Bernardetia sp. MNP-M8: one gene and its partner. The protein of the gene in region 1 interacts with the protein of each later gene in a pairwise test. Links are inferred from orthologs where the notes say so. Each region holds a gene or a part of one and is shown on either strand. Other genes may lie near its edges.

Region 1 (16,380 bases):
ATTTATTTATTCTTATTTTTCTTTTCTAGTATTTTTTATTCTTGTGGTTCGATTTTGACAACAAAAGGAGTAGAAAGTCTATTTTTATTATCTTTGAAGCGCACATATAAAGTCTTTGTATTTGAGCGTAACTTTTCTTCTGTCATAAGTGCTGGCTCATAGGTGTTCCATTTGCTGCCCTTAAATTCTTCTGTATCTGAAACCATATATTCTGTTGCACCTACTGCATAAATACGCATTTGTGCAGTACCTTCTTCTATTTTCGCAGGATTAACTGATACACCAACAGCAAGAGGCTGACGATCTAATGTATCTGTCATACTTGCCCAAGAATACATAACTAAATTATTTACCATAGAATAAGTAGCACTTTTAAGGTTTTCTCCTTTTTCCATAGTACGCAAATACTGAATGTAGTTTTCCACAGCATCTTCATGTTTGCCCAACACTTGATATACATCTCCTAATGTATATAAAATACTTGCTACTTCTGGGTTTTCTAACCCTACTGCTTCAATAGTTTGTAGAGATAGCTCTTCTGCCTCTACATAATTACCAATGTTTAGGTTGAGTTGAATCTGACTTCCTAAGGCATCTAAATATTCTTTTGATTGAGTACCTTCTGCTTTTACTACTTGATCAATATACATATTCAAATATTTTTGAGCACTTTCATAATCATATTGTTGCTCATAATGTTTGGCCAAAAACTTTTGATATTTAGAGTCTCCTGCTTTGGCTTTTTGTGTAGCTTCTTCTAAGTTAGAAAGTAATACATTTTCAAAATATAAATCAGATTCACTACGGTCTCCTTCTTGAAGATTAATTACTTCTGTTCCTTCAGGAAGAGCTTCAAAAACTAAATGAAAATATTGTACACTCATCATTTTACATTGAATTACACCTGGTTCTGCTGCTGTAATTCTTAATAATGGATATTTTGTATCATCAACCATCATCTTAAAGGCATGAATAGACCCTTTTTCGTGTAAAGTATATTCTAAACCTTCATAACAAGTCAATTCCATCTGAAAGACAGTGCTATCTGATGAGGTTTCGATTTTAGAAATTGTAATATATTCGCTGTTTGTACCTGCAACAATAGGGGTTTCTATTGTTTTTTGTGCAGAAACAAAAGGCACTATTGCAGTAGTAGCAATGAGAGTAAAACTTAAGGCGAAATAGCGTAAAATATTATTCATAAAAAAGGCGTGTAAAATACTGTAAAAGTGTATTAGTTTTGAGAGAGTAGAATGATAATGTTTAACTTAGATTAAAATCTAATCATAAAACAAATATAAGATACTAAAATTTCAATTAAAAGTAATGTTTTGAGAATGGTTCTAATAAAGAGTAGAAAAGTTTTCTCGTTCAATTAACAAGATAATCGTTTAGTTGCAAATTGGCAAACATTAAGCCATTATTTATTTGCTAATTTGCTTTTATATAAAAGTAGTAGCGTCTTAGCAATTAAAAATGTAGTTTGGTTTTTATTATCTTTGTTAGATTTTGGGATTCAATTTCGAATCTAAGCTACTCTTAATCCCAACAGTTGTTTTGACTTTATCATTGTACAAAAAATAAATACAGAAAACCCGTTTATGTTTAATTTATTCTTAAAAGAAATACGCTCTTTTTTTAGCTCACTAATTGGCTACATTGTACTAATTATTTTTTTGGTAGCCATGGGACTTTTTGTATGGGTTTTTCCTCAGACAAGTATTTTAGAATATGGCTTTGCTGATTTATATCCACTTTTTTCGGTTGCACCTTATATTTTTTTGTTTCTGATTCCTGCCATTACAATGCGCTGTTTTGCAGAAGAAAAACGTGCAGGAACAATGGAACTGCTCTTTACTCGTCCTATTTCTGACTGGGAAATTATCTTAGGAAAATATTTAGCTGCTTGGGTTTTGGTTTTGTTTGCACTTCTTCCTACATTGATTTATTATTATAGTGTTTATCAGCTTGGAAATCCTGTCGGAAACTTAGATAGTGCTGCTTTTGTAGGTTCTTTTATAGGACTTATTTTATTGGGTGCAGTTTTTACAGCAATTGGCGTTTTCGCTTCTTCGCTTACCGAAAATCAAATTGTAGCTTTTATTATTGCTGTATTTCTGTGTTTCTTTTTATATGAAGGTTTTACGTCGCTTTCTGGTCTGAATGTTTGGTCTGATACAGCTTATTTTATTAGTCAGTTGGGTATAGACTTTCATTATCAGTCACTTAGCAAAGGATTAATAGATTCTCGTAACTTGTTATATTTCTTTTCGTTGATTATCTTAATGCTTGGTTCTACACAACTAGTTTTGAGTAGCCGAAAATGGTAAAGTTCAGTTATCAGTAAGTAGTAATCAGTTACCAGTTGAATAAAATTAAACCTCATACGATATGAAATTTCTGTTTGTTTTACTTCTTCCTCTTTTAGTTTCTATTAATTCTATTTCGAATGAAAAAATTGATAGAATAAAATGTTGTGATCTTTATCCTAAAGTAGAGGAAGAGTATTTGGCAGAAGACTATAAATTTCTCAAATCCATGAAGATAGATATGGCTATGGGACATAGAGAAAGGAACAAAGTTGAATATACTCTAGTCGCTGATAAAGAAGATGAGATAAAATATATTACTCAAGAGAAATACAATAACATAGATAATTTGGATATAATTTTATTAAATTCAAGACGAATACCAGTAAATTGTGAGAAAAGAAACATAGATAGCAAACGAATAGAAATGAAAGTAACTATTCCAATACGAGGTATTTATTATTTGTCATTTGTACGTAAAGATACTTCAAATAGAGAGCCTATTTGTGCAGCAGCTCTTATGTTTAAAAAGCAAAAACAGAATACACTAAGTGAAACAGAACTACGAGAGGACATACAAAATTCTTACAAAAAATAACTTTCATTTCATACTTCTACCTTCAGAATTATAATTTCTTACTTTATTTCTATGCTCCGTTTCATTGATTACGTATTTTTTCTTACCACTTACAAAGAAGCAGGTTCTATCAACCGAGTTGAAGATGTGAGTTATGTTATTCAAGGTTATTTGATGGCAATGCAAGACGAAAAATTGAACGAATTTATGTTCAATTTTAGTTCTTTTATGTGTGCAAAACTAGGGATTGGCGATAGAATAGAATGGAGTAAAGTTATTCGTTTCAATGCCCATTCTGATATTCATTCTTTAGAGCTTTTTGAAAACTTTTTTAGAGATTATGTAAATAGTGTAAACTAAAAACACCAAATTAACTTTGAGAAGACAAACTCACCAAAAATAATATAATTTTTGTTACTAAATTGCGTATCTATTATTTTATAGAACAAAATCATACATTATATTTTTTACAATACAGACAAACAATCACTACAAAATCAATTATCATTTTATTATATCTTTATGCAAAATAAATCTATGAAAAAAATAATCTTCTTACTCTTAACAGTAAGTATTATTTTACCTACTTATTCCCAAGCACAAAATAAAACAGGTTGGGAATTTATACAACAAAATGACCATCAAAAAGCTCGTCAAGCCTTCCAACAGACACTAGAAAAAGATAGCACTGATGCAGAAGCCAACAAAGGAATGATTTTTCTTTCAGAAGTAGAAGGAGACACACAAGGATATTATTTGCACCTCAATAGATTGATGCGTCATCATTGGGATGAAAATTATTATGATGTTTTTAAAAGACAAATTTCAATTTCCTATTCTGATTTAAAGAAAAAAATGTATGATAAAAATGGAAATCAAAAAATGTCTTCTCGTTTTTATGTAAGTCCTTTACTTTTTGAAGCCTACAAAGAATTTACAAGAAGAGAATTTGAGAAAAGTAAAGCCTCTTTTGCCAAAATTCATAATCGTTTGTATTGGGCAACAATAAATGGCTTTCCAAATATAAATGGCTACGGCTACACGGTTGAATATCCTGTTGAAAAAGAAGCCTTTAACCCAAATGGAAGCTATAAAATCATTACAGATGAAAAACTATCATGGGAAATATTACCTTATTTTCAATATGATGGTGATATTTATCTTGACCAAACCGAAGGTGTTCATTATGCCAATACTTTTTTTAGTGTAGACAAAGAACAAGAAATTGATTTTCGTATTACTCGTTCCTATCCAATCAAAATTTGGTTAGATGGAAAAGAAATTTTTGCTTCTCCAAAAACAATTTCAGCACATTATGATGCCGAACGCATTTCTATGAAATTACCTGCTGGAAATCACAGAATTTTGATAAAATATGCTGTAGCAAGATATTTTAAAGGTGGTTCAGGTTCTTCTGAATTAGACTTTGATGGCATGAAAAGTATAGATTACAACTATGAGGCAGAAGAGGAAGATGATAAAAACAAGAAAAGCACTATCGAAAGACTAGAAGAAGAAGAAGATAATTATTATCCATATTATCAAAGAAATCTTTTTATTCGTTTGACAGACAAAAATGGCATCGCTATTCCGTTACAGGCTTATAAAGACCCAGTTACCTATTCGGTAGCAACAAATTTTGAAAACTCTACAACAACAAGTTTAGAAACATTAGAATACTTCAAAAATTTAGTAACTAAAAATGATAGTGAAAATATAAATTCATTTTTTGATTATTATATGTTGATTCAGTCTCATTTATATTATTCAAGAGGAGAAGAGTTAGAAGAGTTTTTTGCTAAAAAAGTAGAGCAAAATCCAAATTCAGTTTATTTCAAATATTTGGCTGCAAAAGTCTATAATGAAAATAACAAGACGGAAAAGAGTTTTGATTTAATGGGAACATTTGACCAACAAAAAACACCTATTTTCACCCTTCTTTACAAAGATTTGAAAGAAATTGATGCAGAAAATCAAAGCGAAGAATACGAAGAAAAATTAGATCAACTAGACCAAATTAGTCGTTCTAACTTTGATGTCATTCAAAGAAAACTTCGTTTTTATGACCAAAAAGGACGTAAAGATGAGCGAATTGCGTATGCTAAAAAAATGGTGAAAGAATATCCTCTTTACTCTCAAAGTCTGCAAAGATACATTGATGATAAAGACAATCGTCCAGAAGATTATTATCAAAATCAGCAAAAAGACAAAAAAGATGATGACAAAGCTAAAGAGAAAGATTATAAAAAAGCTCTCAAAAAATACTTTGATGTAGGAACTTACAAAAAGCTAATTGCACTCTACAAAAAAGATAAAGAAGTAGAGAAAGTATTAGAGCTTTATGATGAAATGATTGTTGTTAAGCCTAATGAAAGTTGGTTGTTATATCAAAAAGCAAATTACTTGTACTCAAAGGAACGCTATGATGAGGCAATGACAACTATCAAACAAGCGATTCCGATTGACCCAAATTCAGGTGGAATTTATGAAATGATAGGCGATATTCATAGTGATAAAGGTGACAAACAAACTGCTCTTACCTATTATAAAAAAGCGCAACAATTATCAACTAGTCAAAATTCGTATGAATTAGATAATAAAATTGAAAAAATTGAAGGTGAAAAGCAGTATAAAAACAAATTCGAAACTCCTTCTTTTGACGAGTACAAAGCCAACTACGAAAAAGTATCTAAAACGGAGGCTTTCAAAAAAGAATACAAAGATGCCGAATCAATTATTTTAGGTTACAATCGTGATGTAATTTGGAACGATACTGCAAGAGCCACTTATTTTTATAGCAATATTATGATAAAAATATTGACTGAATCGGGTGCAAAACTTTGGACACAATCTAACTTTGACCTCTTAGGCAGAGTTACAAGTGCAAAAGTAATTCGTGAAAATGGCACAGAAACTCGTCCAGATGTACAAGGTTCATTTATTATCTTTAAAAACTTAAAAGTAGGCGATATTATTCAAGTAGAAGGAATGGCAAGTTGGAGTACAGTTTCCGAACTTGGAAATAATTTAGGAATTAGTAGCTACATTCCTTTCCCTGCTCCAATTTTATCAGCTAAATTAGAGTTTTTGATTCCTCAAAATAGAAATCTTTTTTATGAAAGTCATAAATTAGACGGAAAATTAAAAGTCAGTAATCGTGAAGATGGATTAGCTTCTTATCGTTGGGATTACGAAAACATTCCGATTCCGATAGCAGAAAATGCAATGGTTGATGATTTGGAATACTATCCTGTTTTGAGAGTTTCAACAACAGAAGACTGGGGAATTATTGTAGATTGGTACAAAGCCAAAACTTACCAAAAATTAGAATCAAATTATATCATTGATGATATTTTGAAAGATATTATTAAAGATGGAATGACTGACAAACAGAAAATTGAAACTATCTTCAATTACATTTCTCAAAACATCAATTATTCTTCTACAAGTCTTTTGCAGTCGGGTTATATTCCAAAAGATAGCGACCTTACGTGTTCTTCAAAAATTGGAGATTGTAAAGATGTGGCAACCATTATGATTACGATGCTTAGAAAAATAGGTATAGAATCATATTATGTTTTGGTAAAAGTAAACGAAAATACACAGCCATTTATGCCATTAGAAATGGAATTTAATCACGCTATTGTAGCCTATTATTTAGATGGAAAAATAAATTATTCTGACCCAACAACTGATTTTTATCCATACTATTCACTCAATGAAGGTGATACTGAAGCGTGGGCATTGCTGATAAAAGATGGTCAAAACAAAGCATTTCGTTTACCTCCTAATCATACCGATTCTACCAAAACATTTACACAGTATGATGTAACGGCAGCTTTAGATGAATTCAATACACTTGATTTGGAAGTAAAAACCACTTATACAGGTCTTGTAGCTGGAAGATGGCGTTCGACAATGGAATTAGAATCAAAGGATAATTTGCCAAATCATATCATTTCTAGTTTGGGAAGTAGCGCATTTAGAAATCTTGAATTAGATGAATATGATTTTGATAAAGTAGAGAATATTTCTGTTCCTTTAGAAGCAAATTATCAGTTTCATGCTAGAGAATTTACAGACGATGTAACAGGGATTTATTTTATGCGTTTGCCTTTTGTCAAAACGGTTGAAGCTGATGTAGCAATTTATGGAAGTGAGCGAACCAACGCAATGGATATAAAGACATTTACATTTGCACAACCTCATATTCAGCGCATTACGGTAAAAATGAACAAGAATTTTGCTGTCAAAAAATTACCTCAAAATGTAAATTATGATACAAAATTTGGAACTTATACACTCAAATTAAAGCAAACAGCAGAAGGATTATACATTGAGCGTTTTGTTCACTTCAAACAAACTCGTATTGAACCATCTGAATTTAAAGCCTTCAAAGAATTTTATTTGCAACTTTTGAAATACGATAATTTGAAAGTGCTTTTACAGCAAAAATAATTGATAGCGATTTGTCGGTGGTATCGCCATAGCTGTAAGGTTAAAAACTTAGGCTCTTCCGACAATTTAGCGAAATTATAAAAGGGTGTGCGTTCGTTTTAGCTTCGCTGAGGGTTACACCGTTCTCAAAAACAAACGAAATGCTTCCTCAGAAGCGTGATTTAAGCAATATCACGCTTCTGAGGAAGCGTTTTTTTCAGTTCTGAGGAACTGAAACACAATGTTTCGCTAAAAAATCGGAAGAGCCAATTATTTTGCATTTCTTTGCATGTAAAACGGGGTTAAAACCAATTTATAATTCTGCCATTGGTATTGCCACCGACAATAGTAAAACACAAACAAACTTATGTTACATTGTATTAAACAACTTCAATTATTTTAGTTTTGCAAAAGCCCAAATTCTAAATCATCTTTAAAAAGTCATCTTCACTAATTACAGCTACACCTGCTTTTTCGGCTTTTTCAATTTTAGAACTTCCTGCTTTGTCGCCAGCCAATAAATAATCTAATTTTTTAGAAACCGAACTTGAAATTTTTCCTCCCAAACCTTTGATTTTTTCTTTTAGTTCTTCTCGCTCAAAATTTTGAAAAGTACCAGAAACTACAAATGTTTTTCCACTCAAAATTCCGTCTGTAATGACTGCTTTTTTCTCTGCTTGCTCAAACTGCAAGCCTGCTTTTCTGAGCCTTTCTATAGTTTCTATATTTTTTGGTTCATCAAAATAGGCTTTTACAGCTTCGGCTATTCGTTCTCCAATTCCAAATACAGCAGATATTTCTTCTTTACTTGCTTTGATGATATTATCAATAGTTGAAAACTCATCAGTTAATATTTCCGAAACTCCTCTTCCAACATATTTAATTCCTAAAGAATACAATACATTTTTAAAAGGTCTTTTTTTAGAATTTTCTATTCCAATAAATACATTATTTACTGATTTTTCTTTAAAATTAGGTAAAGCCAGTAGCTTTTCTTTGTCTAACTCATACAAATCAGCAAATCCCTTAATTATATCAGCATTCAAAAATGTTTGGGCTGTTTTGCTTCCAATACTGTCTATATCCATTCCATTCTTTCCAACAAAATGCTCTATTTTTCCTAAAATCTGTGGAGGACAACCATCTTCATTTGGACAATAATAAGCAGCTTCGCCTTCTTCTCTCACTAATTTAGTTGCACATTCTGGACAGTTTTCTATAAAAATAATCGGTTTTGCATTTTTTTCTCTAAGCTCCAAAACTACTCTAGTTACTTTTGGAATAATCTCACCACTTTTTTCTACAAAAACCGTATCGCCTTCGTGCAAATCTAAACGTTTTATTTCTCCTTCGTTATGCAGAGTAGCACGTTTTACAGTTGTTCCAGAAAGCTGCACAGGCGTAAGATTTGCAACTGGCGTAATTGCTCCCGTTCTACCTACTTGAAACACTACACTTTTGAGTTTTGATTGTGCTTCTTCTGCTTTGTACTTATAGGCAATTGCCCAACGTGGACTTTTTGAGGTAAAACCAAGTTCTTCTCTTTGATTTAAATCATTGATTTTGATAACCACTCCGTCGGTTTCATACGGCAAAGTAAAGCGTTTTTCTTCCCATTCTTTTATAAACTCTAAAACTTCTTGAATTCCATTTGCTTTTTTGTGGAAAGGAGAAACGGCAAAATTCCATTTTTCTAAATTTTCTAAAATACTGGTATGTGAAGTAAAAGATGTTCCGTAGGCATCATACACAAAACAAGAAAGTTTGCGTTTTGCCATTTCCTTCGAATCCTTCATTTTGATTGCGCCAGAAGCTGCATTTCTTGGGTTTTTCAAGAGTAAATCAGGAATTTTTCCTTCCTCCACTTCTTTTTCTTTTGCTCTTTCTACAATTTCTTGATTAAGAACTTCAAATTGAGTTTTGCTCAAATATACTTCTCCTCGTAATTCAAAATCAGTTGGTAAATCGTTTGAATTTTCTATTTTTAAAGGAATATCACGAATTGTTCTGACATTTGAAGTTACATCATCGCCTTGTGTTCCATCCCCACGAGTAACGCCCTGCGTAAAAATTCCATTTTCATAACGCAGCGAAATAGCCACACCATCAAATTTGAGTTCACAAACATAAACAGGATTATCAACAGTTTTTCGGATTCGCTCATCAAATTCTAACAGTTCTTCTTCACTATATGTGTTTGAAAGTGAAAGCATTGGATAGCGATGAACTACCGTTTCAAAATTACTTGTAATATCTCCACCCACACGCAAAGTAGGCGAATCTTGACGCTTAAATTGTGGATTTTCTTCTTCTAATTTTTTTAATTCTTCTAATAATTTATCAAATTCAAAATCAGAAATTTCTGAAATATCATTTTGATAATATTGAGTATTGTAATGATTGAGCTTTTCAACAAGGAAATTTATTCTGTCTTCTATAAGTAACAAATCCATATATTCTAGTGTAGGTATTTTTGGGAGATTTGGCAATAAATAGACAACGTAGGTCAAAACATACGTTATCATTGCTCACTCTAAAGAGTAAGACATATTTTCCCAAATTTACGATTTTTTTATTGCTTTTTTACTGATTTAGAAGCCATTTTTCGCCTTCTTCTAAATTTTTAAAAAAAGATATATGAATTGTTTTATAAATTTTCTGAACTGAAGAGGTGATGAGAGAAGTTGTCATTTTTTGAAATAAATTTTGAGATTCTAATAATGCCAAATAACATTCTCTTTCTTTGAGTTCTCTTCCATAACGAGGGACATAATTTGTTACAAACCAAGCTCTTGATTGAGGTGGGTCATATTCCAATTTTAAATAGTCAAAAATAGCGTGGCTATAATTTCCATCTTTGAACAATTCTAAATAGGTTTCGAAACCTTCTCTGTGTTCTTCAACCGTCAATCGTCCGATTAGATAGAGTTTCAAAACTTTCTTTTGTTTTGCTTCTTGATTTTCTGATGCAGTTTGGTCAGTTAGTGTAACTTCTTCTATTAAAAATGTTTTGCGTGTATTTTGGTAGAGCATAAATTTTGATTTAAAAAGGGAAAAAAGGGTACTAATTTAAAACTTCTTTTTTTTATAAAAGGTTTTATCACTCAATTATAGTCTTTCAAAAACCAGTCTATTTCATTGATATTTTGACTTGTTGTTTAAAAATATTTTCTAGTGGCATTGTTTAGGCAAACTATTTGCTTTTTTTGCTAAAAAATATCTACAACTCAAACTATATTCTATTATGAATCATCAAAATTTCAAGTTTTATTCTCTTTTTGCTTTTCTCTTATTTGGTGCTTTTGGCTGTCAAAATCAAGAGGAGGAAATAGCACCAAATCAAGATAATTTTAATGTAGATGCCCAAGAGCTAGTAAAACTAGTAAATGAATACAGAACACAGGGTTGTACGTGTGGAAATGAACAAATGCCACCTGTAGGAACAATTACTTGGAATGAAACACTTGCCAAAACAGCTTATCTTCATAGCAAAGATATGAATGATAAAAACTATTTTTCACACACAGGAAAAGATGGTTCAAGTGCAGGAGAAAGACTAGAAAGACAAGGTTATGATTGGAGAACTTATGGAGAAAATATTGCAGAAGGTTACACCACTGAAAAATCAGTTATTGAAGGATGGATAGATAGTGAAGGACATTGTAGAAATATCATGAATCCAAATTTTCAAGAAATGGGTTTGGGTAGAGAAAGCAATTATTGGACACAAGTTTTTGGAGCGCAATAATGATGATAGGATATGGAATTTAGGAAATGGAGATGATAAATTAGAAACAAATATAGAAATTACGCACTCTAATATTACGTAAGGTTTGTTTTGATAGTTTGATATGTGATTTTGTTTTTAAATTGATACCAATTTTTATATATTTTGGTTGTTACATATTCTTCTAGTGTTACTGTACCCTAATAGGGTTTTAACCCTGTTTTATAGATAGCTAAAAATGTAAATTTATTTTTTAGTCTTCTAAAAATAATCTATTTATGAAAATTTTAATTTTTATACTTTTTACTCTTTCATTTATTACTACTATGAAAAACCCACTTCTTATTTTTGATTTTAAAGAAAATGCTAATATTTCCAACTGGAAAATTGTTGATGATGTAGTAATGGGTGGTAATTCAAATGGAAATTTTTATCTTAATAAAGCAGGAAATGGTATTTTTGAGGGAAAAATTTCTTTAGAAAATAATGGAGGGTTTTCTTCGCTTCGTTATACATTTGATAGAGAAAAAATAGCAGGTTATAAAAAAGTAAATATTTATCTAAAAGGAGATAAAAAACGCTATCAGTTTAGAGTAAAATCTAATGGAAGCGAAAAATACTCGTATATTTCTTATTTTAAACCAACTGGAGAATGGGAAACTATTGTACTTGATTTATCAGATATGATTCCTGCTTTTAGAGGAAAACGACTTACAGAACTACCCAATTATCAAGCAGAAGAGTTAGCAGAAATCAGATTTCTGATTGGAAACAAAAAAGAACAAAATTTTAAGTTAGAAATAGATAAAATAGAATTGGTTGAGTAAAAAATGTTTTGCAACGATTTAGAAATAGATAACGTCTTGAATAAAAGGGTTAAAAAAACACAAAAAATAGATATAAATCTACATTTGAATTTTTAATCTTTCATTTCACTTTGCAAGTAACCAACTTTTATTTATCTAAAAATGAAAAATCCCATATTCTTTATCCATTTTATTCCACAAAAGATACTTCAATCAGTATTATTTGGAATGTTGCTTTTTAGCTTGACTAGCTGTTTTTATGTAGAAGAACCTTCACAACCTGTTTATGAAACAGAATATAGCCCTGTTTATATCAGTCGTCAAGACTTGAATAATTCTGTAAAATTTGAGAATGCACGTCCACTCAAAAAAACAGGCAAAATTTTTATGAAAGGCTCGTATGTATTTGTTGGAGAGCGTTATGAAGGAGTTCATGTTATCGATAATCGTAATCCTAGAGAACCTAAAAATGTTGGTTTTATTAAGATTGCAGGAAATGTAGATGTATCAACAAAAGGAAATGTTTTGTATGCTGATAATGCTGTTGATTTGGTAGCAATAGATATTTCAAATCTACCAGTTATTAAAATAGTGAAACGTATAGAAGGTGTTTTTTCAGAAGCAAACCAAGTTCTTCCACCCGACGGAGGAAACTTTGAATATGATGCCAGCAAAGGATATATTATTAATTGGATAAAGAACGAATAATTGATAATTTACTTTTTTAGTATAAAAAATAATCTAATTTAGAAAAAAATGAAAAATAATATATATATACTCTTTGCTTTTTTAGCACTTTCTCTTACTAGTTGTAATGAAGATGGTAATTTTTCTTCTGATGAATCAGCAGCAATTGGTAATGGAGGAAAAGGGGGGGCGTTAGCTCGTTTTACAGTGGTAGGAGACAAACTCTACACAATAAGTAATAATCAAATGCGAGTTTTTGATGTCCAAGACAACACAGATCCAACATTCGAACAAACAGTTGAATTGATAAATGGAGTCGAAACTGTTTTTCCTTATGGCGACTATCTGTACTTAGGAACTCAAACAGGAATGTTGATTTATGATATTTCAAATCCTTCAGCCCCTGCTTATACTTCTATGTACGAACATGTTCAGGCTTGTGATCCTGTTGTTGTGCAAGGAAACTATGCTTATGTAACTGTGCGTTCAGGAACTAGCTGTCGTAATGCAACACAAATAGACCAACTGGAAGTAATTAATGTAAGTGATCCTACTCAACCTTTTGCAGTCAATCAATATTCATTAGAAAATCCGTATGGATTGGGAATAGATAATGATTTGCTTTTTGTATGTGATGGTAATTCAGGATTAAAGGTTTTTGATATTGCTTTTACGCCTGACCAAATTCAACTTTTACATGAATTTAAAGATATAAAAGCCAGAGATGTAATTCCTTTTAATGGTTTACTTTTACTTATTGCAGAGGAAGGTTTTTATCAGTATCAATACAAGCCTTCTGGAGAAATGGAGTTACTTAGTCTTATTGAAGTAGAGAAAGAATAAGATGTATTAGAAATTTATTTAAGTAATAATTATTTTCCATAATAGTAGATTTATAAATCTATTGTTATGGAAAATTTAGTTTATTATTAGTAGTATTTTTTGTACATTTAGGTTTGTACTTTACATTGTTAAAGTTTGAATAATTTTATTTTCATCAAATTTACTATAATTATTTATGAGCCATTTTCAGTTTCCACTTCATCTTACTTTCAAAATTGCAACTTTTGCAAATGATTTTATTGCTACTGATGCAAACGGACAAACACTTGCCTATGTACGCCAAAAAATATTCAAGCTAAAAGAAGAAGTCAATCTTTTTACAGATGACTCAAAATCTGAATTAAAATATTCTATTAAAGCAGACAGATGGTTAGACTTTTCAGCTTCTTACAGATTTGAAGATGCTAACGGTAAAAATCTAGGTCGTGTAGCTCGTAAAGGCTGGCGTTCTATTTGGAAAGCAAAATACGAAATATATGATATTGAAGACAATCAAGATTTGATTATCGAAGAAGCCAATGCTTGGATAAAAGTAGCTGATTCGGCTCTAGGAGAAGTCCCTGTTTTAAACATGCTAACAGGCTATTTTTTCAATCCTAGTTATAATGTTAGTCGTCCGAATGGAGAAATTGTAGCCAAACTCAAAAAAGAACCTTCTTTTTTTGGAAGACGATTTAAAGTAGAAAAATTAATGGAAATGGAAGAAATAGAAGAAGAAAGAATACTTTTAGGCTTAATGATGATGATTCTTTTGGAGCGTAGAAGAGGATAAAAAAGAATTGTGAATGGTGAGTTATGAATGGTAAATTTGATTCATTAACAATAAACCTTTTATAATTTGAAGTTTTTAAATTAGAAATAAGTGATTAAAACCTCGTTGAGCGTTTCATTTGAACCTCAATGAAGGTTTTTGTTTCAAAATTGTAAGAATATGAAATCAAAAATCTTAGTTTTATTTGTTTTGTTTGTTTGTAGTTCTTTTGTGAAACCACTTCCATTCAATATTCATAAAGAATTAGAAGAAGCACAACGTATTGTAAAGGGAACAATTTTGAGTTATGATACAGAAAATATAATAATTAAATTTCAAAATAAGACTACTAATAAAATAGATTCTGCCGTTGTGGCAGGTGGATTATTAAATGAGTCTTCAAAAGAAATTGATAATAAGGTGTCAGTTAGAAATAAACTTACACTTTCAGGTAAGCTTCCTGCTATTGGAGAAGAAGTATTAATGGTAATTAGTGATAAAAATTATGTGAGATTATTTGCTTACGAAAAAAAAGATTATTACAGATTTTGGACTCCAATAATGGCAGGAAGTCTTTCTATATTTCATTTTGAATCTCCAGCATTACCAATTTTTCCAAATGATAGTTATTATAATGTAGGAGATGGAAGATGTTTTGACGGCTGCCTTTATCCAATAGATCAAATAGAATTAAGACAATAAAAAATAACATGAACGAAAAAATATTAGTATTCTCAACTCAAAAATATGCTTATTTTCAAGAAGCATTTATTAAAGAAAAAACTATTTTTGAAAAAGGAGAATTAGAATACAAACTTTTTCCAGATGGAGAATCGTATTACAGAATTTTATCAAAATTACAGTCAAAAGAAGCTGTTTTGATTGGTGGAACAGTTTCCGAACAAGACACTATGGAACTCTACGACCTTGCTTCTGGACTAGTAGATGAAGGTATAAAAAAACTAACGATTATTATTCCTTTTTATGGTTATTCCACTATGGAAAGAACTGTAAAGTCTGGCGAAATCGTTACTGCCAAAACTCGTGCAAGATTGCTTTCTGCTATTCCTCAATCCTATTCAGGAAACAGAATCATTATGGTAGATTTGCATGTTTCAGGTCTTCAATATTACTTTGAAAGAGGAGTTCATACTGTTCATCTGTATGCAAAACCCTTGATTTTGGAAGCTGCTAGAAAATTAGGAGGAAAGGATTTTGTGTTGGCTTCTGCTGATGCTGGTCGTGCAAAATGGGTAGAATCTTTAGCTTTTGATTTGGGAGTGGATGCAGCCTTTGTGTATAAGCGTCGTTCTTCTGGAAGTGATACAGAAATTACAGGAATAAATGCTGATGTAAGAGGAAAAAAAGTGGTTTTGTATGATGATATGATTAGGACGGGTGGCTCACTAGTCAATGCAGCTAAGGTTTATAAAGAAGCAGGCGCAGAACAAATTTTTGTGGTTGCTACCCATGGCGTTTTTCCAAATGGTAGCGTCAAAAGATTAGAAGAATCTAAATTGATAGAAAGAATTATTGTTACAGATACGCATCCAAATGCAAGAGCAGCAGCTCAAAAAACCGATTTTATAGAAATATCATCTATTTCAGACTTATTGATACAAGCTGTAACTTCATTTTAATACCTTTTTACCCACGAATTTATTCGTGGGTTTTATTATAGCTCTAATTTATTACTTCAAAAATTATCTTTGATAGTTCTGCAATAAGCGCATTATTTACATCATTGCTTTCATTCGAATTTTTAATAAAAATGGCTATTGCATAACTTTTTGTTGGTGTTACTACAATTCCAATATCATTTTCGGCTGCTTTAAGTCCAAACTCTTGCCCTTCTATTGGTTCTTTTCTAAATGAGCTTCCAGTTTTGTGTCCTAAAAGTATTTTTTGATTGTCTTGTGGCAAACCTGCTTTTATTTTATTTGCTCCTGTCTGAGTTTCTACCATTATCTTCCACAAAAAATCGTGGGTTTCTTTTTCTAGAATATTTTCTTGATAGAAATGTTTTAATAAAAGGACAGCATCAGTTGGAGTTGTTGTATTAAGATATTGATTATCAAAAGTTTCATGCATTTTTTCTTCACTGGCTGCGAGGGTTGTATATTTTAGACCTAATTTTTTGACAAATTTATTCGTTTTTTCTACTCCCTTTTGATTGTATTTTTGTCTAAGTTCTATGCTTTCAGATGCCGAAAGTTCATGCTTTGGCTTTTTTTCTTTGATTC
Region 2 (16,961 bases), 2.2 Mb from region 1 along the record:
AGATAAAGGCTTTAAATAATCTTTCTTCAAATTCGCTTTCACTTGGTCAGCAACTTAGAGTAAGTGGTGGAAGTAACTATACTGCACCTGTTGCTACGCCTACTGTTCAAACCAATTCGCCAACAGTTGTAAAAGCTCCTGTTTTTACACCTCGTCCGAGTTATGTTGTACAGACTGGAGATAGCATGTGGCGAGTTTCTCAAAAAGTAGGTGTTTCTGTAAATGATTTGAAAAGTATCAATGATTTAGATAGTAACATTTTGCGTATTGGACAGATGCTTTACTTGGAAGAAAAACCAGAAGTAGCTTCTCAGGCTGCTCCTGTTCAAAATCCTCAACCTACGCAAGCTGCCCCCAAAATTATTTATCATACAGTTATATCAGGAGATTCTTTGTATAGAATTGCAATGGCATATAATGTTTCTGTTCAAGACATTAAAGAAAGTAATGGACTTAGCTCAAATGCCCTTTCATTAGGTCAGCGTTTGATGATTACTAAAGAAGTCAAAACAACAAATTATAATTCTGGTAGTGGAGGAAATAATAATTCTGATGGAGACTCAAGTAGTGGAGGGGGTAATGGACAAGGAGATAACTCTTCTTCTGTTCCCGAAACAGGAAATATTTCAAAATACGAACAAAATAAAAAAGAAGTTATTAATCTTGATGCAATAAATGGCGTTCAAATTTTTGGAAGTGGACTTTCTGCAAGCGTTGGACGTGGTGGTGCAAACCGTCAAGCTGATGTAGAGAAAGTACAAAGACGTTTTGTGCAGTTAGATTATATGAATTCTGTTGATGGTCTTTCACAAATTCAAGCTACCATTTCAGCAATTGATAATTTCCAAAGAAGAAATAAAATTGATTGGTGGGCAGGAAAATCTTCTTTAATTGGAGCTTCAGGTTATTCTAATGGACTTATCAATCCAAATGATGTAACCTATAAATTATTGAGAGAATATACTAAATACGATATTACTTATAAAGACCATAGAGGAAATCTAGAAAAAGTTAGTTTTTCTAACTTTGTCAGAAGTAATTATAGTGTTTATCCGTATGGAATTTCGTACTCAGGAACAGTTGTTCATGACATTCCTGCTGCTTATTATGAAAGTGTTGGTTTGTCTCGTCAGCTTGCTGAGGCTCTAGAATTTGTATCTAAAAATGAAGGAAAGTTTGATGCTATCAATAGTTATGATAAAGCTGCTTTTTCTTTTGGATTCATTCAATTTGCTGGAGAAACAGGTGGAGGAACATTTCCAAATATGATGGCACTTATTAAAGACAGAAATCCATCTTTATTTGAAGAAGCCTTCGGAAGATTCGGAATTGATGTAGAATATACTTACAAAAACGATAAATACGAACCTGCAAGTATGGTAGTCTTTACACCAGATGGAAAACGTTATGTAGGAACAGATGCCGAAAAATATATTCGTGCTGATAAAGTTTTACATGGCATATTTGTAAGAGCAGGACAAAATATTGAAGTAGCAAAATTACAAGTTTTGGCAGCCGTACAAGAATATGTAAAACCTGCACTTAGAGCCAAAATTTCACTCAATGCAAATGGAGTTGATGTAAATCGTGAACCTGTAACTGATTTCATCAATTCAGCAGGGGGAATAACCGTATTGATAGATTTAGCTGTAAACCAAGGACTTACAGGGGCATTACGTATTTTTGCGCCTGCAATGGAACAGGTAGCTAGACAAACAGGAATTACTTCACTAACTGCTCTTAAAAATATTGATGAAAAACGAGTAATCCAAACAATTATAGCCAATGCAACCGATGCAAGAGTTCGTACTCGTCCTCAAAAAGTATTAGACGCTGGGATTAGTTTTAGTTAGAAATAGAACATTGTATTTATGAAAACCACTTTCCAAGACGACGTAATAGATGTAGTTTTACAAATCCCAAAAGGAAGAGTAACTTCCTATGGAACGATTGCCAAGTTTTTGGGACATACACGAGGTGCAAGAATGGTAGGTTGGGTAATGAATAATTGTGTAAAAATTAATCAAGAAAAAGATATAAAAATTCCTGCACATAGAGTAGTAAACCGAAACGGACTTCTGACAGGCAGACATCATTTCGAAACACCTACTACAATGCAAGAGCTTTTAGAAGCTGAAAATATAAAAGTAGAAAACGACCAAATACAGGATTTTGACAAAATATTTTGGAATCCTCAAATGGAACTTTTATAAGCTATTTTTTTCCTTTTTTCCAACCATGATTTCTATATCTTCCCTGTCCGTATTTGGATTCTTTAGGTGTAAAAAGTCGCATAAAGAAGTTGCCTCGTTTACCTTTAAATTCTGAACCTTCGTGATAGTGTGACATTCTTACTCTACAGCCTTCGTCTTTACACTTTTTGGGCTTTTTTTTCTTCTTTCCTGCTTCTTGTTCGCTGGCTTGTGCGCCTTTTTTACTTCCTCCACACGAAACTAAAGTTCCACTAAAGAGAAACAATGAAAAGATAATGAATAGAAAAGAAATATTTTTTCTAAAATAATAAGAAAGAAATTGAGATTTATTTGTCATAGTTTGTTATTTTTTATTCTGCGAGCCATTTTTCAGCTTCTTCTTGATTATGAAATAGACGCAACTTAAAATCTCCTTCTAGTTGTTCACTATTATCTTTCATAAATTCGGCAGAGAGTTCTGTAAATAGTTCATTAGGTAATAAATGAGCAAATTTTTTCACACCTGCTTCTATTACTTGTGGCATCCAATGATCTGCAATCCAAGCATCTATCACAACCACATCCCAACCTCCGACTACTTGTCTGTTATCATTTAAAATCAAAGGAGTAGGATGTTGTGCCAATTCTTTTAATATTAATGCTCCACCTTCTTTTATTTGGGCGATTGTCAAATCAGTACCAATCCAGTTTGAGTACATAATATTTCTATCTGTAAATTGTTCAATCTGCAGAAAGACTTTTTGGGACTCGTCTTTTAGTTCTTTTTTCATTTCGATAAAATTGAAGTTAATATATAAAATGAAAAATAAGTATATTTTTTAATAAATGCAAGTATAATATTGCCACAAAAACTAGCATACAAAAATTATGCTAACAGCCATTCTTCAGCTTCTTCTAAATTATCAAATAAACGCATTTGAAATTCTCCTTCCACTTTTTTGCTGTTATCTTGCATAAACTCAGCAGATAGTTGATCAAATATATCATCTGAAATAATATGAGCAAATTTTCTCACTCCTATTTCTATTGCTTTGGGCATCCACTCATTTGCAATCCACTCATTTGCCTCATCCCAAGCCCCTGTAATTTTCCTGTTATCATTCAAAATCAAAGATGTGTTATTCTTTTTTAGTTGTTCTAACATTATCATAGCTCCATCTTTTATTTGGTCTACTGTTATACCATCTGCTATCCAAGTTGTCTGAATAATATTTTTATCACTCAAATGTTCAATTTGAAAAAAAACAGTTTGTGTTTCATCTTTTAGTTCTATTTTCATTTCATTAAAAGGGATTATAGTGAGATTTAAGTTTCTTTTTTGAATCTCAAAAACTATGCAAGTAAGTCTACAAAAAAAATATTCCGTTTTTTTAAAGTAGCCAAAACCTTAGTGTATTTTTTACGTTATCCTAAATAAAAGTATTTCTTAATCATTGTTTTTACCCTTACAAACTATTTTAAATTTCTCAAAAATGAAAAAACAAAATGCACTTTTGATAATTGATGCTCAATATGATTTTTGTAATCCTGCTGGTGCTTTATATGTTCCCAATGCAGAAAATGACATTCAGCGTCTTTCTGATTTTATCACAACAAATGCAACACAATTAGACCATATTTGTGTAACACTTGATACTCATCCAGTAAACGATATTTCACATCCTTCTTTTTGGAGAGATGCAACTGGAGATGAACCAAATCCTTTTACTCAAATTACGCTCAAAGAAGTAGAAGATGGAAAATGGACTCCTAATTTTTACCCAAAGGAAACCAAAGAATACCTAAAAAACTTAGAAGCACAAGGTGAATTTCCTCATTTTATTTGGACAACTCATTGTTTGATTGGTTCAAAAGGAGCTGCACTAGATGAAACTCTATCAAAAGCATTAGAAAAATGGATAAAAATAAATAAAGAAAACAATCAGTACAAACAATATCAAGCTGTAACAAAAGGAACATACCCACTTACCGAACATTTTGGTATTTTTCAAGCTCAAATTCCTGTCAAAGACCAACCAGAAACACAGCTTAATCAATCACTTTTAGATTCTTTAAATGAGTATGAAAATGTGTATTTAGCAGGACAAGCAAAGTCACATTGTGTTGCAACAAGTTTGAAACAGATTATGGATTACGCAGCAAAATTAGCCAAAAAAATAATCGTTTTAGAAGATTGTATGTCTGATATTCCAAATTTGGGGCATTTGGGAGAACCTATTTATCAAAAAGCAAAGAAATTAGGAGTTAAGTTTGTGAAAAGTGATGATGTACAATTATAGAAAATAAAAAAAATTATAGATCTAACTGTTAAAAACAATGTAATTATTTCAACATTAAAAATATTATACCTATTATTGTATCAAGCTATAACAATGTAGCTTTTACCTAAATAAATTCATAAACTTAACTCTAGTATTAATGAAAAATCTCAAGAAAAAATTCGGAAAATTTGCTATTTCAACAGCACAAGTAAAACAAATTAAAGGTGGATATTATAATTGCACTTATGTCGCTTGTCCTAAAAGAAATTATTTATATCAACCAGAGCCAGGTAGTCCTGAATATGAGTGTTGTAAGGGTAATTAATAGTAACCATTCAATAAATAAATCTAAAAAAACTGTTACTTTTTGTAAAAAGTAACAGTTTTTTTTGTTGTCTTTTATTATCATACGAATCTAAACAAAAACTCGTATGTTTGAAAATCTTAGTACCTTTGAGGTATATAAGGTAAAATAATCTTTACCTGCCGTTGTTGGTGTCCTCACCAACGACATTTACTCTTAACAAACAGAAAAAATACGACAAAATGGAATACAATCCACGCCTTATCGAACCCAAGTGGCAATTGCAATGGGAAGAAAAAGAGGTTTATAAAGTTGAAAATGATACTACAAAACCAAAATATTATGTGTTAGATATGTTTCCTTATCCTTCTGGTTCTGGGCTTCATGTTGGTCACCCACTCGGTTATATTGCTTCAGATATTTTGAGTAGGTTTAAGCGTTTGAAGGGTTTTAATGTTCTTCATCCAATGGGTTTTGATTCATTTGGTTTACCTGCTGAGCAGTACGCCATCGAAACAGGACAACATCCAGCCATTACAACGGCTCAAAATATTCAAACATTCAAATCACAGTTTGATAAAATTGGTTTTTCATTTGATTGGTCAAGAGAAATTCGCACTTCAAATCCTGATTATTACCGTTGGACACAATGGGTTTTCAAACAGCTTTTCGAATCATTTTATAATAACGATACAGAAAGAGCAGAAGAAATTCAAAAACTAATTACCATTTTTGAAAAAGAGGGAAACAAAAAAATAAATGCAGCTTGTGATGATGATACACCTTCTTTTTCAGCAGAGGAATGGAATAATTTTACAGAAAAAGAAAAATCAGACGTTTTATTAAAATATCGTTTGGCGTATAAATCGGAAGCTATCGTAAACTGGTGTGCAGAATTAGGTTCTGTTTTGGCTCACGACGAAATCAAAGACGGACTTTCAGAACGTGGTGGTTATCCAGTAGAAAGAAAAAAAATGCCTCAATGGATGATGCGTACAACAGCCTACGCAGATCGTCTTTTGAATGGTTTGGAAGAAGTAGAATGGTCGGATGCGCTCAAAGAAATGCAAAAAAACTGGATTGGAAAATCGTATGGTGCAGAACTTAGTTTCAAAACTGAAGAAAATCCAAATAATAGAAAGAGTGAAGAATTAAAAGAGCTTATAGCCTTTACGACTCGCCCTGATACTATTTACGGAGTTACTTATATTGCCCTTGCACCTGAGCTTGAAATCATTGATGAGCTTACCACAAAAGAGCAACGAGCAGCCGTAGAAAATTATGTAAAATTTGCTAAAAACCGTTCGGAACGTGAACGCCAAACAGAAGTAAAAACAGTTTCAGGAGTTTTCACAGGAAGTTATGTAATCAATCCAATTTCTGGAAAAAGAACGCCTATTTGGGTGGCTGATTATGTTCTTTCGGGTTATGGAACTGGTGTTGTGATGGGTGTTCCTTCATCTGATGAACGTGATTTTCGTTTTGCTACTCATTTTGGTTTGGATATTATTCAAGTCATCAAAGAAACTCAAACAGACGAAAACGGAAATGTTTTGGAAGCCTACACAGAAAAAGAAGGACATATAATGAATTCTGACTTTTTGGATGGACTATCTATAAAAGATGCCATTCAAGCAGCTATCAAAAAATTAGAAGAGAAAAAAGCTGGAACAGGAAAAATAAATTTTAGGTTGCGTGATGCAGCTTTTGGTCGTCAAAGATATTGGGGAGAACCGATTCCGATTTATTATAAAGACGAAATTCCTCATACATTACCAGATTCTGAATTGCCTTTAATGCTTCCAGAAGTGGATAGTTACAAACCAACAGCAGAAGGCGAACCACCTCTAGGACGTGCAGAAGCATTTACTTATCAAGGAAAATATCCTTATGAGCTTACCACAATGCCAGGGTGGGCAGGTTCTTCTTGGTATTTCTTGCGTTATACCGACCCTCAAAATATGCGTGTTTTTGCATCAAAAGAAGCCGTAGATTATTGGAATCAAGTTGATGTGTATATTGGTGGAGCAGAACATGCAGTAGGTCATTTGCTGTATTCTCGTTTTTGGACAAAGTTTTTACACGATAAAGGATTTTTGAATTTTGATGAGCCATTTAAAAAATTGGTTAACCAAGGAATGATTCAAGGAAAATCTAGTTTGATTTATCGTATTAGTGGTTTCCAAGTATATTTGAGTGAAGGAATTTATCACCAAGTAGAAAAACTAACTTCTGATGCCGAAAAAATAGAAGGAATCAATCAAGTAGCAGGACATGAAGCTATTCCAGCAAATATAGCAATCAGTATTAGTCCTCTACACGTTCCTGTAAGTATGGTAAAAGATGATATTTTGGATATTAAAAAATATCAAAAATTCAGACCAGAAACAGAAAATGCAGAATTTATAAAAGAAGAAAACGGCAATTTTGTTTGTGGTTCGCAGGTAGAAAAAATGTCTAAACGTCTTCATAATGTTGTCAATCCTGATGATGTCGTTTCAGAATATAGTGCCGATGCTCTTCGTTTGTATGAAATGTTTTTAGGGCCTTTGGAATATTCAAAACCTTGGGATACAAGTGGAATTGATGGCGTTCAGAAGTTTTTGAGAAAAGTTTGGCGTTTATTCTATGACAATAATGGCGATTTGGTTTTGAATGACGAAAAACCAACAAAAGAAGAGTTCAAAACACTTCACAAAACCATCAAAAAAGTAGAAGATGACATCGAACGTTTGTCTCTGAATACTTCTGTAAGTGCTTTTATGATTTGTGTAAACGAACTTACAGCTATGAAATGCTACAAAAGAGAGATTTTAGAGCCTTTTTTGGTTATTCTTTCTTCTTTTGCGCCACATATTACAGAAGAACTTTGGCATCTTGCTTTAGAAAAAACAACTTCTATTGTAAAAGCAGAATTTCCAGTTTATGATGAGAGTTATTTGAAAGAAGATGAATTTGAATATCCAATTTCGATAAATGGAAAAGTTCGTACTAAAATGTCCTTTGCTTTAGAAACTCCAAAAGAAGATATCGAAAAGCAAGTTTTGGATGCTAAAATAGTTCAGAAATGGTTAGAAGGAAAATCTCCGAAGCGTTTTATTTTAGTTCCTAAGAAGATTGTAAATATTGTGATTTAATATTTTTACCGAACGGTTCGCTCAAAGCGAACCGTTCGTTTTATGAAACACCTATGAAAACCAAACTCATCAAATTTCACTTCATCATTCTACTTATTTTAGTGATAAATATTTTTGTTACTAATGTTTTTAACTTTGGATTAAATAGTTATGCAAAAATGTTATTAGTACTTCTTTTAGTTGGAAGTGGTTTTTCACTATTTGCTTTAAATTTCAAGCGATTATTCAAACCATTTACATTTCTAAAACTGTATTCTACACTCTATATGACTATTCCTTTATTAGTTTTATTTATTTGTAATTTTGATCACTCTTGTAGTAACTCAACAGAATACCATCTCACACAATCATTATCCACAGATACACCTATTTATAGACAATATAATTATGAGATTTATAAAAAGACAGGTGTTTTAGATTTTTTAAACACTTGTTCTGGTTCTTCTAGTAATTACTATATAGACAAAAATTATTTTATTTTTAAAGTTAGACTTGGCTATTTTCATTCTGTTTATGAAGATGCAGAGTTTACATTTTCTGAACCATTAATAAAAAAAGAAATAGAAAATATTGGTGTAAAAAATGACAGCATTTTTATAGATTTTAAAGATAATTATACTAGAAAGTTCAAACTTTATTAAAATATGAAAGCCAAACTCATCAAATTTCACATCATTATACTTCTTATTTTAGTGGTAAATTTATTTATCATTGATGGCTATAATTTTGGATTGAATAGCTATGCAAAAATGACATTGCTAATTCTTCTTTTTGGAAGTGGCATTTCAATGTTTGCTCTCAATGTCAAACCAGTATTTAAACTTTTAATAAGATTATATTCTACCTTTTATGTTGCTGTTGCTTTATTAGTATCATTCGTTGTTTGTAATACTGATAAACACCCTAGTCTCGTATTTCCGTATGATTTTTATGAGCCACTACGAATACATGTGCCTGTATATAAACAGTCTGATTATGAAGTTTACAATTATGACAAAAAAGGTGTTTTAAGTTTTCTTAGTAGTTGTGGTGGTGGTATTGAATCTGGTTATTACTTTTTAGACAAAAATTATTTTATTTTTAAAACTAGAATTGGATATTTTTATTCTGGTCATTCTGTAAAGGTTATAAGTGAAGGAAATGATGTGGAATTTACTAAACGTGATGCATACAAATATTTAATGGAAAAGGATATACAAAATATTAATGTATCAAATGATAGTATTTTTATAAACTTCTATGAAAGTGATAATATGGTTTTTGAAATTGAAAACTAAAATAACACTATGAAATACAAGAAAGTTACTTTCGAAAATATTGAAGAATTTGCTGTTCCTCTTTCTACTCATGTTTTGAAATGGAAATTTGAATTAGAAGATGAACGAGAATTATATAAGGAATTTGAAGACCAAATTATTCCATTGAACGATAAAGCGTCTGCTTTTTTATGGGATTTTGAATTCTCTCAAAAATTTTTATTCTTGGATAATAGTGATTATTTCAAAGAAACAGATTGTATATTTGCAGATGCAAAGACAAGTGAAGAGGTGAAAAAGTGGCTTTATCAACGAGGAATTAAATTCGATACAAAAGTAATTTGGACTTCCTCAAAAAATCATGCCTTTGTATTGACTTGGAAAATGATAATCAAATTTTGGGACGGCATTTTTTTCGCTTCTGATGAAATAATTTGGGATAAAACTTTAAACTGGGTTCTTAATTCTCATCATGAGGGAGTTTTATATTTTTCGAAAGATAGAATTTATGATGCTAATACAGAAAGTAGAGAAATAGCTAAACACAATGAGAGCATAAAGGAATTTCAAGATAAAATTTTGCAAAAAGGCTTGATGTCAAAGTATACTCCAAATCCTTTTCTTTCATAATACTTGTCAAAAATAATGACCCTAATACACCACAACTTTCATTATTTTAAAATGGCTTGCATCATTGTTTTATGCAACCTGTAATGTAATTTCGCATATCAAGCCTTAGAAAAAATACTATTTTTCATTCCATCTAATATAATTTTTCATTAGATTTGTTTTATTCAAAGATTATAATATCTACAAAAAAACAACTCTACTATGAAAATTAAAATCAATTCTGTTTTATTATTTTTCTTTTTAGTTTTTTTTAGTTTTTCATTTTTCTCAAAAGCTCAAAACAACTCAGAAAGTGATATTCTTTATCAGAGTAGAATAAATTCTCTTTGGCAAAACAATCAAATAGATAGCACTTTAATTGCTTATGGCGAATATTTAGCAGAGTTGAATCCAAAAAAAGAAACAAGTAACTATGTCAATTTTCAAATACAACGACTCAAAATAGCTTACTTAGTTGGAAACATAGAAGTCATAGAAAAATCTATTCAAGAGCTAAAAGAATTAAAATTAAATGATAAAAAAGAAACTGAATTAGCTCATCAGATTATATTTCAAGAAGCAAAGTACGAGTATTGGAAAGGATTCTATCAAAAAGCAGTTAATTTATTCAAACAGATTCCAAATTATCAAGAACTCAAAAGTTATCAGTTAGCCAATCGGTATGCAAACGTATCAGATATAAATTTAGACTTTTTAGAAATAGAGACATTTGAAGATTCCAAATTTGAAACAGCATCCGAACAAACTGAGCTTCTTAGCCAGCTTTTTACTTCCTACGGAATGCCTAATGAAGCCCTTTCTTATGCTCAAAAATCTATTGATTATCTTCCACAAACTGCCAACGAAATTGAAAAAGTAGATGCTCAAATTCAGTACACAAAAGTTTTGTTGCTTTATCAGTTAAAAGTAAGAGAAAGTCAAGTTTACTTAGATGAAATTCAAGAAAAAGTGGCTAAATATGCTCCTCAAACAGAATTAGAATTACGTTTTCATGTCTTATCTATGACCAAATTATTTATTGAGCGCAAAATGAAAGAAGTCGTAGAAATTAGTGATTCTGTTTGGGTACTTTGTCAAAAAACACCTGCTACTAATTCTGTTTTTCAAGACCATATTCGGGTGCGAAGTGCTATGCTTTTGGAAACTCGCAAATGGGATGAAGAAGAAAAATTATTAGATGAATATATAGAACAGTTTTCAAAGTTATATTCTCAAGAATCACATCAAGTTCAACAGCTTTATGCTCACAAATCACTTCTTTATTTTTATCAAAATTTCTATCAAAAAGCAGTTGATTATTCAGATAAAATACTTCAAAATCCTGTTGCTTCGGTTTATCTTGAAATTGATGTATATAAAATCAATGCAATTGCCTATTCAAAAATAAATAATTATGATAAGTCTTTTTTTTATGCTGAAAAATATTTAGAGCTAACAAAGAAAGCATTAGGAGAAAGTCATGTACAAGTTGCAAATGTCTACTCTTTAGTTGCCAGTATTTATAGTGAACAAAATAACTTACAGCAGTCGGTAGAGTATTCTAAACGTGCAATTGAAATTTATGAAGCACAAGAACAGAAAAATTTTCCGACAGCTATTGCTCGTTCTCATCAAGTTATTTCAAGGGTTTATCTAAAACTAGAACAAAATGAAAAAGCTCTTTTTCACTCTTTGCAAGCTAAAAAAATATTAGAAGAACTATTTTTAAAAGACAGATTTTATATTCTTGGACAAACGTATAGTAGTTTGGGAATAGTTTATAGAAGTCTTGAAAAGTACGATTCTGCCTACCATTATTATCATTTATCTTTGGCTGCCGAAAATGATTTACCCGAAAAAAACAGAAATCATGCTAATATAGGAAGAGCCTATAATAATTTAGGATATGCTTTCGAAAAACATCAAAATTATGATTCAGCTATTTATTATTATCAAAAAGCATTGATAGAAAAACAAAACAATGAAAAAACATGGACGAGTGCAAATGTTTTGAATAACTTAGCAAACTGTTTTGCAGCCATTTCAGACTTTACTAAAGCCGAAAGTAATTATAGAAAATCACTTGAAGTAAACGTATTAGGACAAGAATATGCAGATATAGAAATTGCTTTAGATTCTTACAAAGGTTTAGCTACCTTAAATAAGTTTCCTTTTGCTCAACAACTAAACTATTACAGAAAGGCAGATGAAATAATTGATAAAATGCGCTCTCAATTGCATACAGATAATGACCAATTACTTATCAGCAAACTGACAACAGAAATTTATGGAAAGGCTCTTTCTACTTGTTTTGAAGCTACAAAAATGAAAACTGTAGAGGAACAAATTTATGAAGATGCCTTTTATTTTGCAGAAAAAAATCGTGCATCTTTGCTAAGAAAACAAACTCAGGAAGCTCTTGTAATGACACAAGTTCCTGAAAATTTGAGAAAGTTAGATGTAAATTATAGTTCGCTAATTGATTATTATCAGCGTGAAATAGAAGAACTTGAAAATACAGATAGTCAGGAAAAATCAGAAAGTCAAATAGCTAAATTAGCGTATTACAATCAGCAAATTTTAGAAACAAGAAATAAAAATCAAAAACTTAAAAATGAATTATCAGAGAAATTCAAAAGTTATAAAAACCTTCAAGAACCTAATCAATTAGCTACTACTCAAACTATTAAAGAAAATCTAAAAGAAAACGAACAAATGATTGTTTATCAATGGTTTGAACCTTATTTATTTGTTCAAATCATTAGTAAAGACAAACAATTATTTTATAGAATAAAGCCAATTGATTTTGAAGAAACACTAAAAAAATATAGAAACTGTTTAGCTAAAGATTGTAGCATAGAAAAATTTGTAGTGCAAAGCGATGCACTCTATAAAATTCTAATTCAACCTATTGAATCCCATATCACAATAAGTCAAAAGCTCATTATCATTCCTGATGCTATTTTACAACAAATTCCTTTTTCTACATTATTAAGTACATCTCAACAAGAAAGTAACCTATCTAATCAAAATATCAATTATCCATTATTAAGAAAGGAAATTTCTTTTCATTATTCATCTTCACTTTGGGCAGCTCAAAGACAAAGCAAAAATCAAATAAACTATGAATATGAATTTGTGGGATTTGCTCCTGTTTTCGAAGACCAAAAAGAAAACAATAGTAATTTAGTGGCAAATAATAGAAGTAATTTGAGTTCTCTCCCATACAGCAAACAAGAAGTAGAAGAAATTGCCAATTTGTTTACTAATCAAGAGAAAAATGCTTTGGCTTTTGTAAATCTAAACGCAAATCAAGAAAACTTGAAAAGCTATGCAACCAAAACACGAAGATTGCATCTAGCTACACATAGCCAGACGTTTACAAAAACACCTTTCAATTCTCATATTTGGTTATTTGGAAAAGATTCTATTACAAAAGATAAAGAAACTCCACAAAAATTTTATGCAAGTGATTTGTATGGAATGTCGTTTCCTAACGAACTAGTAGTTTTGAGTAGCTGTCGTTCAGGTGTAGGACAAGTAGTAGAAGGAGAGGGCGTAATTACACTTACTCGTTCATTTCTGAACGCAGGAACAAAAAATGTTCTTTTTTCGCTGTGGCAAATAGATGATTTAGCTACTAAAGAACTTATGACATTCTTTTATGAATCTGTTTCTGAAGGCAAATCTTATTCAGAATCTCTGCAACTTGCCAAACAGAAATTATCAAAATCTGAGAAATTCAAAAATCCTTTTTATTGGGCAGGTATTTTATTAATTGGAGAATAAAAATAATTATTTTTGTTAAAATAATTATTTTATGTAACTAAAAGTACATTTTGGCACAGATTTTTGAATAGGTTTTGTAAATGATTAACTTATATTTTACAAAAGTAAAAGACACATTATAATCACTAATTTAACTATCATTCATTTAATCTATTCAAAATCATGAAACCTCATCTACTACTCAATCAATTAACAAGGCAACTATCTACTTATAGTTCTTTATCTATTTTGATTATTTTATTACTTGTAATCTCTGCGTGTTCTTCTGGAAAGAAAGCTCTACAAAGAGGAGATTATTACGACGCAACTCTAAAAGCTGTTGATAGACTGCGTCAGAGCCCAAACAACAAAAAAGCACGTCATACACTTGGAGAGGCTTATTATAGAGCAGTAGAAGAGAATTTGAGAACAACACGTACATTAGATACAAAAGTAAATCCTCTTAACTGGGAAAAAGTAGCAGAAAGCTATGGCAGAATCAACGAAATGGGTAACGAAATTCGTAAAAGTCCTGCTGCTTTAAAAATTGTCAAAAACCCAACAAGTTATTTATCTGAAGAAATAAAAGCGAAAGACAAGGCTGCCGAAGCAAATTATAATGAAGGAATAAAGCTAATGGGTTTAAAAAATAGAGAAGATGCAAAAAAAGCCTATTATCATTTTGTAAGAGCCAATCAATGGGTCAAAAATTATAAAGATGTTGCTGTTCAGATTCCGACAGCTAAAGATGCAGCTACTTTAAAGGTATTGGTTCAGCCTATTCAAGTTCCAAACTCATTTAGTTTGGGAAGAGACTTTGTGCAAAGTCAAGTAATGGAGTATCTAAACACAAATCGTAGAATGAATGAGTTTGTAACTTTTTATCTGTCTTGGGAAACACCTAATTATTGTTGTGCTGACCAGCTTTTAATGATGAGCTTTGATGAATTTACGGTTGGACAAGTATTTATGAAGGAAAAAACCACAACTGCAGTAGACAGTGTTAGACGTACAGTTCGTCTTGATGATGGTGCTACCAAAACTATTACAGATGCTGTAAAAGCAGATTATACACATCATGAGCAATATGTAGTTTCAAATGGACGTTTAGATGTGCGTGTCATTGACGCAAAGACAAACAGAATTTTGATGCAAGATAAATACCCTGGAGAATTTGTGTGGAGAAATGAATGGGGAACATACCAAGGCGACAAACGTGCTTTAGATAATGATCAAGAAAAGGCTGTTAAAGTTCGCCCTGTTGCACCACCACCACCACAAGATTTATTTGTAGAATTATTCAAGCCTATTTATGACCAACTCACAGGAAATATGAGAAGATTTTATAGTAGGTATTAAAATCTTGATTGATTGGAAGTTTCACAGTAACATGCCTACCAAAAGCTAGGTAAATTTAGAAATAATTAAAGAAGATGAAATTGCTAGAAATAGCATTTTATTTCAAAAAACATGAAAACAAAATGCTATTTCATCTTCTTTCATAGTATCATTATTAAAAGTTTTATCGTTAATAAAATAGATAAAACAACGTAAAATTTAATTATATCTATTTAAAAATAGAAAGTATACTGATACAATATGAATAATCAACCTCCTATTACTCAACTTCTTTCAGCTGCACAATCTGGCGATACACAGGCAATGGAAAAACTTTTTCCTTTGGTTTATGATGAACTTGTCAAGGTTGCACATAGTTTGAGGGTGCGTTGGCAAGCAAATTACACGCTCAATACGACAGCACTTGTACATGAAGCCTACATAAAACTAGCTGACCAAGACAGTAAAAACTATTCAAGTAAAGGACATTTTTTTGCTGTGGCTGCAAAGGCAATGCGTCATATTTTGGTAAATTATGCCAAAATGAAAACAGCCGAAAAACGAGGGGGAAAGGATATTGATGTAGATATTCAGAAAGTAGAAAATATAATCCCTGATGAGCAAGTTGGAGAGCATATCTTAGGACTTCACGAAGCCTTGATTACACTAGAAAACTTAAATGAAAGACAAGGAAAAGTAGTAGAATGTCGTTTTTTTGCAGGACTTTCTATTGAAGAAACTGCCGATGCACTACAAATTTCGCCTGCAACTGTAAAAAGAGATTGGAATGTAGCAAAAGCCTATTTGTATAATCAACTCAAACAGGATGTTGTATAATCGTTGGGGAGACAACAACAACAGCTAGGAAGAGATACTTCTAATTCCCAATTTCCTGTCTTCCATTCTCTCATACAATTCAACATACTGACTAGCAACTGTTTTTGGATTGAATCTTTTTACATTTTCTAATCCATTTTGTACTCGTTCATTTCTATAATTTTCATCATTTATAATCTTCAAAATTCCTTCTTTGATTTCTGTAATAGAATAGGGATTTACCAAACATGAATTTTTTCCTGCCACCCAAGGCATCGAAGAAATATTACTTGTAATGATAGGTTTTGATAAAGTCTGTGCTTCTATAATTGGCATTCCAAAACCTTCAATGGTAGAGACAAAAGAAACTAAATCACAATTTTTATAAGCCAAAATGAGCTGCTCAAAACTTACTTTATCTTCATGTTTGTAATCAATCTTATATCTTTTGAGTAATTTGAAGTGATGTTCTGAAAGTGGAGCAATGATATGTAATTTACAATTAATCCCTTCTAAAGATTCAAAAAGACGTTCTAAGTTTTTATTAAAAGCTGCCCCTAATTGTAAAATAATAGGCTTTTCTGAATTAAATTCTTTAGGAATATAATTTTTTGATGCTTCTTCAAATTTTGGTGAAATGGTTGTCGGAATGACAATTATTTTATTAGGGTCGCAATTTGTATGCTTTATGATTTCATTTTTTGTTGCTTCCGAAACAGCTGTTACAAAACGAGATTGCTTGACAGGAATATCTAACCAAAAGGTTTTCAGAAATTTTCGTTTTAATTTATCCTTTACAGAGTTGGTGTGTTGTTCTAAAAAAGCACAATCGTGAATAGTCAGAATTGTTTTTTTAGGATTTAATCCCATTGTCAGAAAATGTACATCGCCTGTAATATGATTTATGTCGCTCTTGAGATTTTGAGTTTGTTTCTTTGCATCAAGAATATTTTTTATTCGTGGCAAAATTCCATCACTAAAAAAAGGAGATTGATAAACAATTGGTTCTACTTTCTTTGAAATAGAAGGCAGATAAGAGCGAATATCTTCAAAATAAGATTCGATACTAAAATTTCCAAACTGACGAGGTTTTCTATGTAAATAAATGACTTTCAAATTTCTCTTATTATTTTTTAAACCAAATTAGAATCAAAAGAAGAAATAAGCGAAACAGGAGAAGCCGAAATTTGATGTTCTTGCAGCCAATTTTCTAGCACAACCAAATTCCAAACTCTTGCCCACGATACTCTAGGGTCATT

The links.
Region 2: the proteins of ligA (region 1) and V9L04_RS11785 interact in binary tests that used the Escherichia coli proteins (3 or more experiments, as listed by UniProt). The link is inferred for Bernardetia sp. MNP-M8 from one-to-one orthologs.

What each region holds. Positions count from the first base shown.
Region 1 is NZ_CP147012.1:5,016,734-5,033,113, forward strand. The notes cover bases 7,262-10,158. They hold ligA (NAD-dependent DNA ligase LigA), read right to left. Parts: upstream 9,777-10,158; coding sequence 7,746-9,776; downstream 7,262-7,745. Other genes in these bases: V9L04_RS20280 (transglutaminase domain-containing protein), read left to right, coding at 7,262-7,344; V9L04_RS20290 (hypothetical protein), read right to left, coding at 9,907-10,158. In the rest of the region: V9L04_RS20260 (tetratricopeptide repeat protein), read right to left, coding at 36-1,202; gliding motility-associated ABC transporter permease subunit GldF, read left to right, coding at 1,602-2,330; V9L04_RS20270 (hypothetical protein), read left to right, coding at 2,392-2,907; V9L04_RS20275 (hypothetical protein), read left to right, coding at 2,959-3,246; more of V9L04_RS20280, read left to right, coding at 3,424-7,261; more of V9L04_RS20290, read right to left, coding at 10,159-10,356; V9L04_RS20295 (CAP domain-containing protein), read left to right, coding at 10,568-11,071; V9L04_RS20300 (CIA30 family protein), read left to right, coding at 11,329-11,877; V9L04_RS20305 (hypothetical protein), read left to right, coding at 12,019-12,564; V9L04_RS20310 (hypothetical protein), read left to right, coding at 12,613-13,386; V9L04_RS20315 (hypothetical protein), read left to right, coding at 13,562-14,158; V9L04_RS20320 (hypothetical protein), read left to right, coding at 14,318-14,839; prs (ribose-phosphate diphosphokinase), read left to right, coding at 14,848-15,777; V9L04_RS20330 (serine hydrolase), read right to left, coding at 15,821-16,380. UniProt on the Escherichia coli protein: DNA ligase that catalyzes the formation of phosphodiester linkages between 5'-phosphoryl and 3'-hydroxyl groups in double-stranded DNA using NAD as a coenzyme and as the energy source for the reaction.
Region 2 is NZ_CP147012.1:2,857,362-2,874,322, reverse strand. The notes cover bases 4,638-8,115. They hold V9L04_RS11785 (class I tRNA ligase family protein), read left to right. Parts: upstream 4,638-5,020; coding sequence 5,021-7,915; downstream 7,916-8,115. Other genes in these bases: V9L04_RS11780 (hypothetical protein), read left to right, coding at 8,074-8,115; V9L04_RS11790 (hypothetical protein), read left to right, coding at 4,638-4,799. Also shown: V9L04_RS11820 (LysM peptidoglycan-binding domain-containing protein), read left to right, coding at 1-1,853; V9L04_RS11815 (MGMT family protein), read left to right, coding at 1,872-2,213; V9L04_RS11810 (hypothetical protein), read right to left, coding at 2,215-2,550; V9L04_RS11805 (hypothetical protein), read right to left, coding at 2,564-2,983; V9L04_RS11800 (hypothetical protein), read right to left, coding at 3,079-3,492; V9L04_RS11795 (nicotinamidase), read left to right, coding at 3,686-4,492; more of V9L04_RS11790, read left to right, coding at 4,632-4,637; more of V9L04_RS11780, read left to right, coding at 8,116-8,556; V9L04_RS11775 (hypothetical protein), read left to right, coding at 8,560-9,192; V9L04_RS11770 (hypothetical protein), read left to right, coding at 9,202-9,801; V9L04_RS11765 (CHAT domain-containing tetratricopeptide repeat protein), read left to right, coding at 10,003-13,569; V9L04_RS11760 (hypothetical protein), read left to right, coding at 13,732-14,907; V9L04_RS11755 (sigma-70 family RNA polymerase sigma factor), read left to right, coding at 15,148-15,723; V9L04_RS11750 (glycosyltransferase family 1 protein), read right to left, coding at 15,748-16,818; asnB (asparagine synthase (glutamine-hydrolyzing)), read right to left, coding at 16,836-16,961.